One region of the Litorilinea aerophila genome, then DNA from elsewhere that is predicted to be linked to it. Evidence: riboswitches for the same ligand, from Rfam matches in the RefSeq annotation. Region 1 holds a riboswitch; the other holds the start of a gene.
The links. A riboswitch is a leader RNA that binds a small molecule or an ion and turns the genes downstream of it on or off. The one in region 1 is predicted to bind thiamine pyrophosphate.
Positions count from the first base shown of each region.

Region 2: another riboswitch for thiamine pyrophosphate. It lies ahead of FKZ61_RS21795 (thiamine ABC transporter substrate-binding protein); the one in region 1 lies ahead of cytX (putative hydroxymethylpyrimidine transporter CytX).

Region 1 is NZ_VIGC02000012.1:137,499-142,716, reverse strand. It holds gene FKZ61_RS11340 (beta-galactosidase) at 1-886, opposite strand, end outside; gene FKZ61_RS11335 (hypothetical protein) at 1,353-2,306, shown strand; gene FKZ61_RS11330 (AAA family ATPase) at 2,318-2,965, shown strand; TPP riboswitch at 3,193-3,299, shown strand; gene cytX (putative hydroxymethylpyrimidine transporter CytX) at 3,484-4,836, shown strand; gene thiO (glycine oxidase ThiO) at 4,873-5,218, shown strand, end outside.
Region 2 is NZ_VIGC02000041.1:39,550-44,767, reverse strand. It holds gene FKZ61_RS21810 (hypothetical protein) at 1-767, shown strand, start outside; gene FKZ61_RS21805 (hypothetical protein) at 1,012-1,332, shown strand; gene FKZ61_RS21800 (patatin-like phospholipase family protein) at 1,308-2,279, opposite strand; TPP riboswitch at 2,626-2,738, shown strand; gene FKZ61_RS21795 (thiamine ABC transporter substrate-binding protein) at 2,905-3,900, shown strand; gene FKZ61_RS21790 (ABC transporter permease) at 3,902-5,218, shown strand, end outside.

The DNA.
Region 1 (5,218 bases):
CCGCGTGGAACTGTTTCCAGGGCTCATCGCCATGGCGTGAAGAGCCCCACGTGTAGCCGTAGCTGTCCACCTGGGCCGCGGCCCGCCAGTCGTCGGCGCCCCGGGGGGCCATGACCGTCAGGCTGCCCACGATGCCATGGGCGGTGATGGGGTGCACCGGGTCGAGCTGGCGGATCAGGTCGACCTTCCAGGCCATGAGGCGGTAGGCGTTGTCGATACGAAATTGGAGCCAGTCCAGCACATGGGGGTAGGGGCCCAGGTGGCGAGGCGGGGAGACATCTTCCCACGCTGCGAAGCTGTGGCGGTGCCAGGCTTCGCCCAGGGCGCGCAGGTCGCCGTACTTCTCCTGCAGCCAGGCGCGGAAGGCGGCAGCCGTGGCCGGGCAGTAGCAGAGCTCCTCGCCGAAGTTGCACTCGTTCCAGACATCGTAGCCGCCCAGCCCGGGGTGATCCTTGTAGCGGTTGACCAGGGTGTGCAGAAAGCTGGCCACCAGCTCTCGATAATCTTCGTTGTCCAGGCAAAGGCCTGGGAAGCCGCCCGTGACACAGCTGCCGCTCATCCGGCTTTCCACCGGCTGCCCTTCGCGCGTCTGGTAGCGGGCATGGGCGTACCGTCGAAAGGCCCACTCGGGCGCCGCCATGGAGAATTCGGCGATGATGGTCTTCATGCCGTGTTGGGCGGCCAGGTCCAGCTGACGGTCGTAGTCGGACCAGTCGAAGACGCCCGGTTCCACCTCCACGGCGGACCAGAGGAACCAGTGGCGGAAGCTATTCATCCCATCTTCCGAGGCAGTGCGGTAGTCCCGTTCCCAATCTTCCCGGGGGGGATTGGACTTGCGGAAATAGACGGCTCCGTAGGGAAAACGGGGCAAGGGCGGGGTGGTCATGTGCTCCTCCTTTGGCGGATGGACGGTCAAGGGCTACAGGGAGCACCTTGGCCGCATGTTCAGTGTGATTGATGTTCCGTGTGAATGTGGTGGTTGCAGGGAACTTAAGGAGGTTTTCCCTAGTGTACATCGATTTCTGCGCGAGGGAGAAATTGGCCCTGGCACGGAAGCCGCCCCATTGGGGAGCTCTGCATGAGACCGTGGCATGAGATCGTGGCCGGCCTTGGGGCCGATGATTTCAATCATCGGCTGGCACACCCCAGGTGCGTTAAAACGCACTCCACGGCACGGATGGCACCTGGCTTGAATCCGCTTTGAACGGATTTGCTGCCCCAGCGAGACCTTCCCCCGTCTCGTCATCTGTGGATGGACGTACTACCGCCCACTAGCCTATCCCCAGGTAGCGGTGATACAATGGAGCCCAGTTCTAGCCATTTCCCATCCCCTTTCCCCAATTGGAGGCCCCATGATCCGAACCGGCGTGGCCTATATGGGTCATCACAACCCCAAACACCTGGCGACCGATCTGCGCGCCATGCAGGAGTTACAACTCGACGACGTGTTGGTCTGCCTGCAGGAGAACGACTTCGTCCATTTCACCGGCAAGGTGCACTTCACCCCCTCCATCGCCCGGGAAGCCGGGCTGCGTCCCCTGGCTATCTTCTGGGGCGCGCTGAACCTCTTTGGCGGCGGCCGCTCCAGCCAGTTTTTGCTGGAACACCCCGAGTGCTTCCAGGTGGGGCGCGACGGCAGCCACCGGCCGGCTGGCTGCTACGTGAATCCCACGTCGGTGGCCCGCATCCAGGAGATGATCGACATCATCGCCCAGGCGGGCTATGCCGGCTACTTCGTGGACGAGCCCACCCCCCTGCGGGCGTGCTACTGTCCCGCCTGTCGGGAGAAGTTTGCCACCCTCTACGACGGGGCAGAGCTGGCCGCCGCCCCCGAGCCCTTACAGGAGGAGTTTCGCCAGCGCTGCGTCGTCGACTATGTGCGCACCATCGCCGCTTACTGCAAGGCGCACCATCCCCACCTGGAGACCCTCTGTTGTCTGATGCCGGTGGACCGGGCCATGTGGGCCGCGGCCGCGGCCATCGACAGCCTGGACAACATCGGCACCGACATCTACTGGGTCAACAACGATCGACCCCTGGACGAGATGACGCCCCTGCTGCAGGAGATGACGGATGTGACCCGACAGCATGGCAAAGTCCACCACGAATGGCTCCAGTGCTGGCGGGTGCAGGCTGGCCGGGAGCCGCGCATCTTCGACCAGGGCCAGCGGCTGGTTCAGGCCCGGCCCGACGCCATCTATGTCTGGGCGTGGGAGGGCCAGATCGGCACCACCGAAGCCTGCGAAGATCCCGCCGCGGCGTGGGGGCAGGTGTGTCGGGTCCTCCGCCTGGCAAAGGCCGACTGACGGAGCCCGCCATGTTCAACGTCTGCATCAACTGTGGCCAGTACCGGGCGGACAAGGTGGTGGATCCGGCCGGGCCCGACGCCATCTGCCCCGAATGTGGCCACCGCCACCCCTTCCTGCAGCAACCCCTGTTCGTGCTGGGCGGCGCGTCCGGCAGCGGCAAGTCGACCCTCGTCGCCGCTTTGGTCCACACGCTTCCCCAGGTGGTGGTGCTGGATTCGGACATCCTCTGGATGGATGAGTTCGCCGCGCCGGAACAGTGGCCCAAGTACACCAACCTCTGGCTGCGGCTGTGCAAGAACATCGGCCAGTCGGGGCGGCCCGTCTTGCTGGCCGGCGCGGGCCTGGCCGTGCCCGCCAATCTCACCGCCTGTGTGGAAGCCCGCTACTTTTCGGCGCTGCACATCCTGGCCCTGGTCTGTGACGACCAGGTGCTGGCCGAGCGGCTGCGGGCACGGCCAGACTGGCGTAACTGTAGCAATGCCCCCTTCATCGACCAACAGGTGGCCTTCAACCGCTGGCTCCGTCAGGAAGGTCCCCGGCAGACTCCGCCCGTCCGCCTGTTGGACACCACCGACCGCCCGGTGGCTGCCTGTGCCGCAGAGATCCGCCGCTGGGTGGTTGGAACGTTAGAACGTTCCAACGGTTCAACGACTTGAGGAAACCCCATGATTGACCATACCGTTGACTTCTGCCGCCACCTTGGGGCGGCGCCCTCTCCCTTCGAGTTTGACACCACAATTTGACATCACGGCAACCAGGCTGCTAGACTGAAAGGGTCATACCGGTATCGGCATCCGGGTTCAAACATATCGGCCGGAGGAGCCTGGCGGTTTCCTCCGGTGGTCGTTTGAGCCTCCGCACCATACCAACCGAACCTGTTGTTCATACCCGTTGGGGGAGCCTGGTCACAGGCTGAGAGGACCATTGCATGGTCGACCCCATGAACCTGATCTGGGTAATGCCAGCGCAGGGAAACGGATTCGCTTTGGAGAAGGCGACGCCACCCTGCGGGGTGGCGTTTTTCGTTGCCCCGTACCTGAAGAGCCCCTTGCCTTCCTCCAACGCCGTTCGGGCCACCTTCCGCCTGGACAACCGGGGCAGGTGCCCGACTCCCTGAACGCTGCTACCTGGAGCATGAACAGCAACATGAATGCACAGGAAAGGAGCAGCGTCAATGGAATCACAACAAACCGTGGGACGCACCTTTTTGCCCAAACTCCAGGCACCTCCGGAGTGGGGCATCCGTCCCGTCACCCCCGACTTCCGCATTCTCCGTTTTCTGGACTTCTTCGTGCTCTGGTCCAGCCTGGGGGTAGGACTGCTGGTGCTGGAGGCCGGAGCGCTGCTGGTGCCGGGCCTGAGCCTGGGCCAGGCCTTGCTGGCCATCGGGCTGGGCACCCTGTTGGGGAACCTCCTGCTGGCCTTGACCGGCGTGGCCGGCAGCGACCACGCCGTGCCCACCATGGTCCTGCTACGGCCGGTGCTGGGCACCCGGGGCTCCTACCTGCCCAGCCTCCTCAACCTCATCCAGCTCATCGGTTGGACTGCGTTCGAGTTCTGGGTCATGGCCCTGGCCGCCGAGCGCATTAGCCTGGCCCTGTGGGGGGTCTCGGGCTATGGCGTGTGGCTGGTGATCTTCGCCGCCTGGTGCATCCTGCTGGCCCTGGGCGGGCCGCTGGTGGTGGTTCGGGAGTGGCTGGAGAAGTTCGGCGTCTGGCTGGTCTACGGCGTCACCCTGTGGATGACCTACGCCCTCTTCACCCAGTACGACCTGGGGGCGCTGTGGCGGCAGCCGGGCACCGGCGACATGCCCTTCTGGCTGGGCGTGGACCTGGTGGTGGCCATGCCCATCTCCTGGCTGCCCCTGGTCTGCGACTTCACCCGCTTTGCCCGCAGCTCCCGGGGCTCCTTCTGGGGAACCTTCCTGGGCTACGGCCTGGCCAACATCTGGTTCTATGGGCTGGGCGCGCTCTTTATCCTCACCCTGCAGGTGAGCGAGCCCACGCCAGAACACCTGGCCACGGCCATCATGGCCCTCACCGGCGGCGCGCTGGCCCTGCTGGTCATCCTGGTGGATGAAACGGACAACGCCTTCGCGGACATCTACTCCGCGGCGGTGACCATTCAAAACGTCTTCCCCCAGGTGAGCCAGCGGCTGCTGGTGGTGATCATCGGCCTGGTCTCCCTGGGCCTGGCCGCCTTCCTGACCATGGGCCGCTACTTCGACTTCCTGCTCCTTATCGGGTCGGTCTTCGTGCCCCTCTTCGGCATCCTGGCGGCGGACTACTTTGTGGTGCGCGGGCGGCGGCTGCAGGTGGACGCCCTCTACCGGCAGGAAGGGCCGTACTGGTATCGGGGTGGCGTCAACTGGTTGGGCGTGGGCGCCTGGCTGGTAGGCGTGGTGGTCTATCACGCCATCGCCCGGGGACTGCCCTGGCTGGGCGCATCCATCCCCGGCTTTGCCGTGGCCTTCCTGCTCTATCTGCTCCTGGCCCGGCTGGCCGGTCCCCATCTCGGGCGGGAATAGAAAAACGGAAATAGAAAAAGAGGAGGATCGCGTGCCATGCAGCGGCCTGAGCATGTTCTGATCGTGGGCGGCGGGATCTGTGGCCTGGGTATCGGCTGGGAGCTGGCCCGGACCGGCCAGCCGGTGACCGTGCTGGAACGGGGGGAGGTGGGGCCCGGGAGTTTGCCGGCAGCCACCTGGGCCGCTGCCGGCATGTTGGCTCCCCAGGTGGAGGCAGAACCCGGCGAGGAGTCGTTGCTGCCCCTGCTCCTGGAAAGCCGCGCCCGCTGGGCTGACTTCAGCCGGGAACTGCAGGAGGCCAGCGGCATCGACGTGGGCTATCGGACGGAGGGCACCCTGGTCGTGGCGGTGGACCGGGATCAGGCGGAGCGCCTCCAGTTCC
Region 2 (5,218 bases), on a different contig from region 1:
GCCACTACACCATGCGCCTGCAGCCCAGCGAGAGCCGGGACGAGCAGGCCATTCAACACCGAAACATCCAGCTGGCCCTGCTGGCCGAGGAGATCGTGGCCGAGGATCGCCGCACCCGCCTGGCCATGCCCACCTGGGAACTGGCCGCCCGGCTCATCGGGCGGGGGTGCTACAGCGACCCAACGCCGCCCGACGACCTGCACTACGTCCTCCAGGAATACAGCATGCTGCGCCTGACCCAGGACATGGGCTACACCCTGGATCTCTCCGGGCTGGAGGAAGATCGGGACTTCCGGGAGGTGGCGCCCAACAGTGCAGGCCGCCTGCCCGGCGTCACCTATAGCCGCCAACCGGCCGAGGAAAATCTGGAGACCGACGAGGACTGGATCGCCGCGGTGGACGCGCTGGAAGATCTGGTGGATGAGTTGGACAGCGACTTCCAGGACTACCGGGATTTCCAGGACGAGGCCCAGGCCGACGCCGACACCTGCCCGGTCTACGAGGAGTATGTGAGCAACTTCCACGCAGCCCGGCGGCCCGGCGTGCCCCTTTCCCACGAGGACTATCACCTGCTGGAAGCGGAGCTGGAAACCCTGATCAGCCTGGAATATGAATTCGGCCGCCTGCTGCCGGAACAGCAGCAACGTAAAGAGGAGCTGGCCAACCGGCTCTTCATCGACCCGGAAAGCCTCATGAACGCCGACTGGGACTACCCGGACTATCCGGACTACCCAGACGACGATGAATCACCCTTCTGGAAGAACTGAGTAAATCCCGGCAGAAATTCGCCGATGGTTTCCGCCAGAGGTAGTGCGCCCAGAGGGCACCCGGAATTTCTGCCGTGGTATTTACGCCAGACTGTACTGAGGCGGATCGGGTCCTGGCCGTCCGGGAAGGCAAGACCGCTGGCCCGAAGCTGGCGGTCTTTTTTTTTCAGACATGGGGCCACGTTCGCAACTCCGCGACTGGGGCTGCGGACGTGGCGCCGCCCTGTCTCTGTGCTAAAAATCCATGAATAAACCGGTCAACTGTCGATACTTTTACGGTGACTATTTTCGAGGAAAAAACAAGGAGGAATGCCGCCTGCTGGCGGCCAATCCCAATAACCCCTACCCCTGGCACCGCTCCCTGTGTAACACCTGCCCGGTGCCCAAGATCCTCATCGAAACCAACTGCCCGGACCTGATGCTGGAAGCAGAGGTGCGGCGGAAATTTCTGCGCCAGCGGGTGGAGGTGACCTTTGCCGTGTGCGGCAAGCACCTCATCGAGCTGGAAGATCCCCGCCACTGTCCCCAGTGTGCCCGGGATCAGCAGGGCGGAAGCGCTTCCTGACCGGCCACTTGCCGCTCCGGCGGGGGTATCTCCATCCGCCTGGGGATGCCGACGGCTTCGGCCAGGCGGCGCCACCAGACGCTGCTCCCACGGCCGGAGACAGTGGACGCTCCTGCCCGCTGCTCCAGGTAGGCCACCGCCTGCCGATACCCCAGGTCGAACATCTCTTCCTCACCGCTGAAGTCGGTGGCCTTGGGCGGGTTGGGCGTGGAGAGCCGGATGTGGTGCAGGCGAATCTTCCCCTGGCGCTCTTCTGTCAGCAGCAGGTCGTGTTGGGCCTGGAGGCGTAACATGGTGGCCACGCTGCGCCGGAGCAGCCCCACCACGCCGCGCACCAGGCCGGGCTCTTCTTCTTCCTCCCGTGCGCTGACGATGTGCAGGGAGTAGATCTCCCGCACCCCGCGCTCCAGGGCCACCCGCAGGGGCAGAGGGGTCACCGTTCCGCCGTCAATGTACCGCTCGCCGTTGACTGTCCACGGCGGGTGAAGCGGGGTCAGGGCGGTGCTGGCCATGAGGGCATCCAGAACCCGGTCGTTGGGGTCGTCGCCAAAGACATGGAGCTGGCCGGTACGGAGGTTGGTGGCCGTGACGTACAGCCTGGCGCCCTGGATCTGGCCGAAGGTCCAGGCCGGGCTAACGCCAATGCGCTGCAAGAAGGCATAGAAACGGCGGTTGTCGTAGAGGCTGTCCTGGCCGCTCAGGAAGCGCCAGAGGACGCTCAGCCGGCCGTTGGGGTAGACATCCTGTCGGGTCACCTGGCGCCACATGTCGGCCAGGTGTTCCACCTGTTCCAGGGTGGGCTCCCGGGCCAGGAACGCCGCGTTGAGGGCGCCGGCCGAACAGCCCACCAGCATCTGGGGGCGGATGTCCCGTTCCAGCAGAGCCCGCAGCGCACCCACCTGAAGGGGACCCAGATTTCCGCCACCACTCAGGACAAACGCGCGCATATTTCGACTCCCTACCAACACTTTCCACCAATTTCATTCGAGGGCGCCCCCCCGAATGGGGCATCGTTCCCTGCCATCATACCACATTCAGCATAGGGAATGAAGGCATATTCTTCTGTCAGATCCGTCACCAAACCGTAGGTGCGGTCTCCGACCGCACGGTTTCACAGATTCAGGCGGGTGAAGCGACGGAGACATAGGCGCAGCTGCGAGCTGCGCCTACAGGGCGGTGGCCATGTCTCCCGGGGGACCTCTGGCCCCACAGGTGGGGGGATAATTCGACGATTTCAGCGGAGTGTGCTAGACTGAAACGCAGAAGGGTCGCGGGTTCTGAGCCTGGCGGCCGACATCACAGACGGGGAGCTCGGAAGCGCCGGGCTGAGAGGGTGGCCGACCTGCCACCGACCCAATGGACCTGATCTGGGTAATGCCAGCGGAGGAAACCATAGCCCACTTTCCCTGGGAAACTCACCTTACCCAATCGGGTAAGGTTTTTTTATCCGCCTTGGCGCATCAATCTGTTTTATTCAAAACGGAGGGCCTGATGAACCGGAAAACCTTCTTCCTGCTTCTCTGCAGCCTGCTCCTGGTGGCAGCCTGTCAGCCGGTGGCACCCCCGGCCAACATGTCCACCAGCGAAGCCGAACCGGCCACCGTGGTGCTGGCCAGCCACGACTCCTTCAACGTCAGCGAGGAGGTCCTGGCCCAGTTCGAAGAGAGCAACCAGATCCAGGTGCAGTTCCTCCAGCTGGGGGACGCGGGGGAGGCCTTGAACAAGGTGATCTTGAGCAAGGATGCCCCCCTGGCGGATGTCTTCTTCGGCGTGGACAACACCTTCCTGAGCCGGGCCCTGGATGCGGACATCTTCGAGCCCTATACCTCGCCCCTGCTGGACCAGATCGACGACGAGCTGAAGCTGGACCCGGAAAATCGCCTGCTGCCGGTGGACTATGGCTACGTGAACCTCAACGCAGACCGGGCCTGGTTTGAGGAACGGGGTATTCCCCTGCCCCAAAGCCTGGAGGACCTCATCAAGCCGGAGTACGCCAACCTGCTGGTGGTGCAAAACCCCGCCACCTCCTCGCCGGGCCTGGCCTTCCTGCTCACCACCGTGGCCTACTTCGGTGAAGATGGCTACCTGGACTTCTGGCAGGCCCTGAAGGAGAACGGCGTGCTGGTGACCGACGGCTGGAGCGAGGCCTACTTCGACCACTTCACCGTGGGCTCCGGTGGCAGCGGGGACCGTCCCCTGGTGGTGAGCTACAGCACCAGCCCCCCTGCGGACGTGGTCTACGCCACCGACGGGCGCACCGAACCGGCCAGCGTCAACATCTCGCCGCCGGGCGGCACCTTCCGCCAGATCGAGTTCGTGGGCGTGCTGCGGGGCGCGGCCCACCCCGAGGAGGCCCGCAAGCTCATCGACTTCATGCTGGATGTGCCCTTCCAGGAGGACATCCCCCTGCAGATGTTCGTCTACCCGGCCAACGTCAACGCCCAGTTGCCGGAGGTCTTTGTGCGCTTTGCGGAGAAGCCGGCCGAGCCCGCCCAACTGGATCCGGCGGCCATCGACGCCAACCGGGAACGGTGGATCGAAGCCTGGACCAACGTGATGCTGCGGTAGGGTGCGAAAACTCAGCCGGCTGCCCCTCTATCTGCTCTACGCGCTGCCGCTGCTCTTTCTGGCCGGGTTCTACCTCTATCCCCTGGGCCACATTCTGGCCACCAGCTTCCGGCCGGAGGGAACATGGACCCTGCGCGGCATCGAGCAGACGGTGCGCCAGCCCTTCTTCTGGAAGGTGCTCTGGTTCACCACCTGGCAGGCAGCCGCCTCCACCGGGCTGACCCTGATCCTGGGTTTGCCGGTGGCCTACCCCTTTGCCCGCTATCGCTTTCCGGGCAAGAGCCTGCTGCGGGCCCTGACCACCATCCCCTTTGTCATGCCCACGGTGGTGGTGGCCACCGCGTTCATCACCCTGGTGGGCGACAACGGCCTGCTCAACCAGTGGCTCCAGGAGTGGTTCCACCTGGATGAACCGCCCATCCGCCTGTTGCAGACAGTCTGGATCATCCTGTTGGCCCACGCCTTCTACAACGTGAGCGTCATCGTCCGCACGGTGGGCGGCTTCTGGGCCCACCTCAACCCCCACCTGGAAGAGGCAGCCGCGGTGCTGGGCGCCAGCCGCTGGCGCCTCTTCCGGGAGATCACCCTGCCCCTGCTGGCCCCCAGCATTCTGGCCGCCAGCCTGCTGGTCTTTCTCTTCTGCTTCACCAGCTTTGGGGTGGTCCTCATCCTGGGGGGACTCCGCTATGCGACCCTGGAGGTGGAAATTTATCGGCAGGCAGTGAGCCTCTTCAACCTGCCGGTGGCCGCCTTCCTGAGCCTGGTGCAGATGGCCATCACCTTCACCATCATGGCTGTCTACACCCGGCTCCAGGCCCGGGCCAGCCTGCCCCTGGAGATGCGCCCCCAGGAGCGGACAGCCCGGCCGGTGACCGGTACCTGGCAGCGGCTCGGCCTGGGGCTGATCCTGGTGGTGACCCTGCTCCTGCTGTTGGCCCCCCTGCTGGCCCTGGCCTGGCGCAGCTTCACCCTGGGCGGAGAGGGTTTCACCCTGGCCTACTACCGGGAGCTGGCCGTCAACCGCCGCCAGAGCGCCTTCTTCGTGCCGCCCCTCACCGCGGTGCGCAACTCCCTGCTCTTCGCCATGGCCACCGTGGTGCTCAGCCTCTTTCTGGGCATCGTCAGCGCCTACCTCCTGGCCCGCCCCCGGAGCTGGGTCACCGCCCTGCTGGATCCCATCTTCCTGCTGCCCCTGGGCACCTCCGCGGTGACCCTGGGCTTCGGCTACATCATCTCCATGGGTCCCCTGCGCACCTCCCTGGCCCTGGTTCCCATCGCCCACAGCCTGATCGCCTCGCCCTTTGTGGTGCGCACCTTT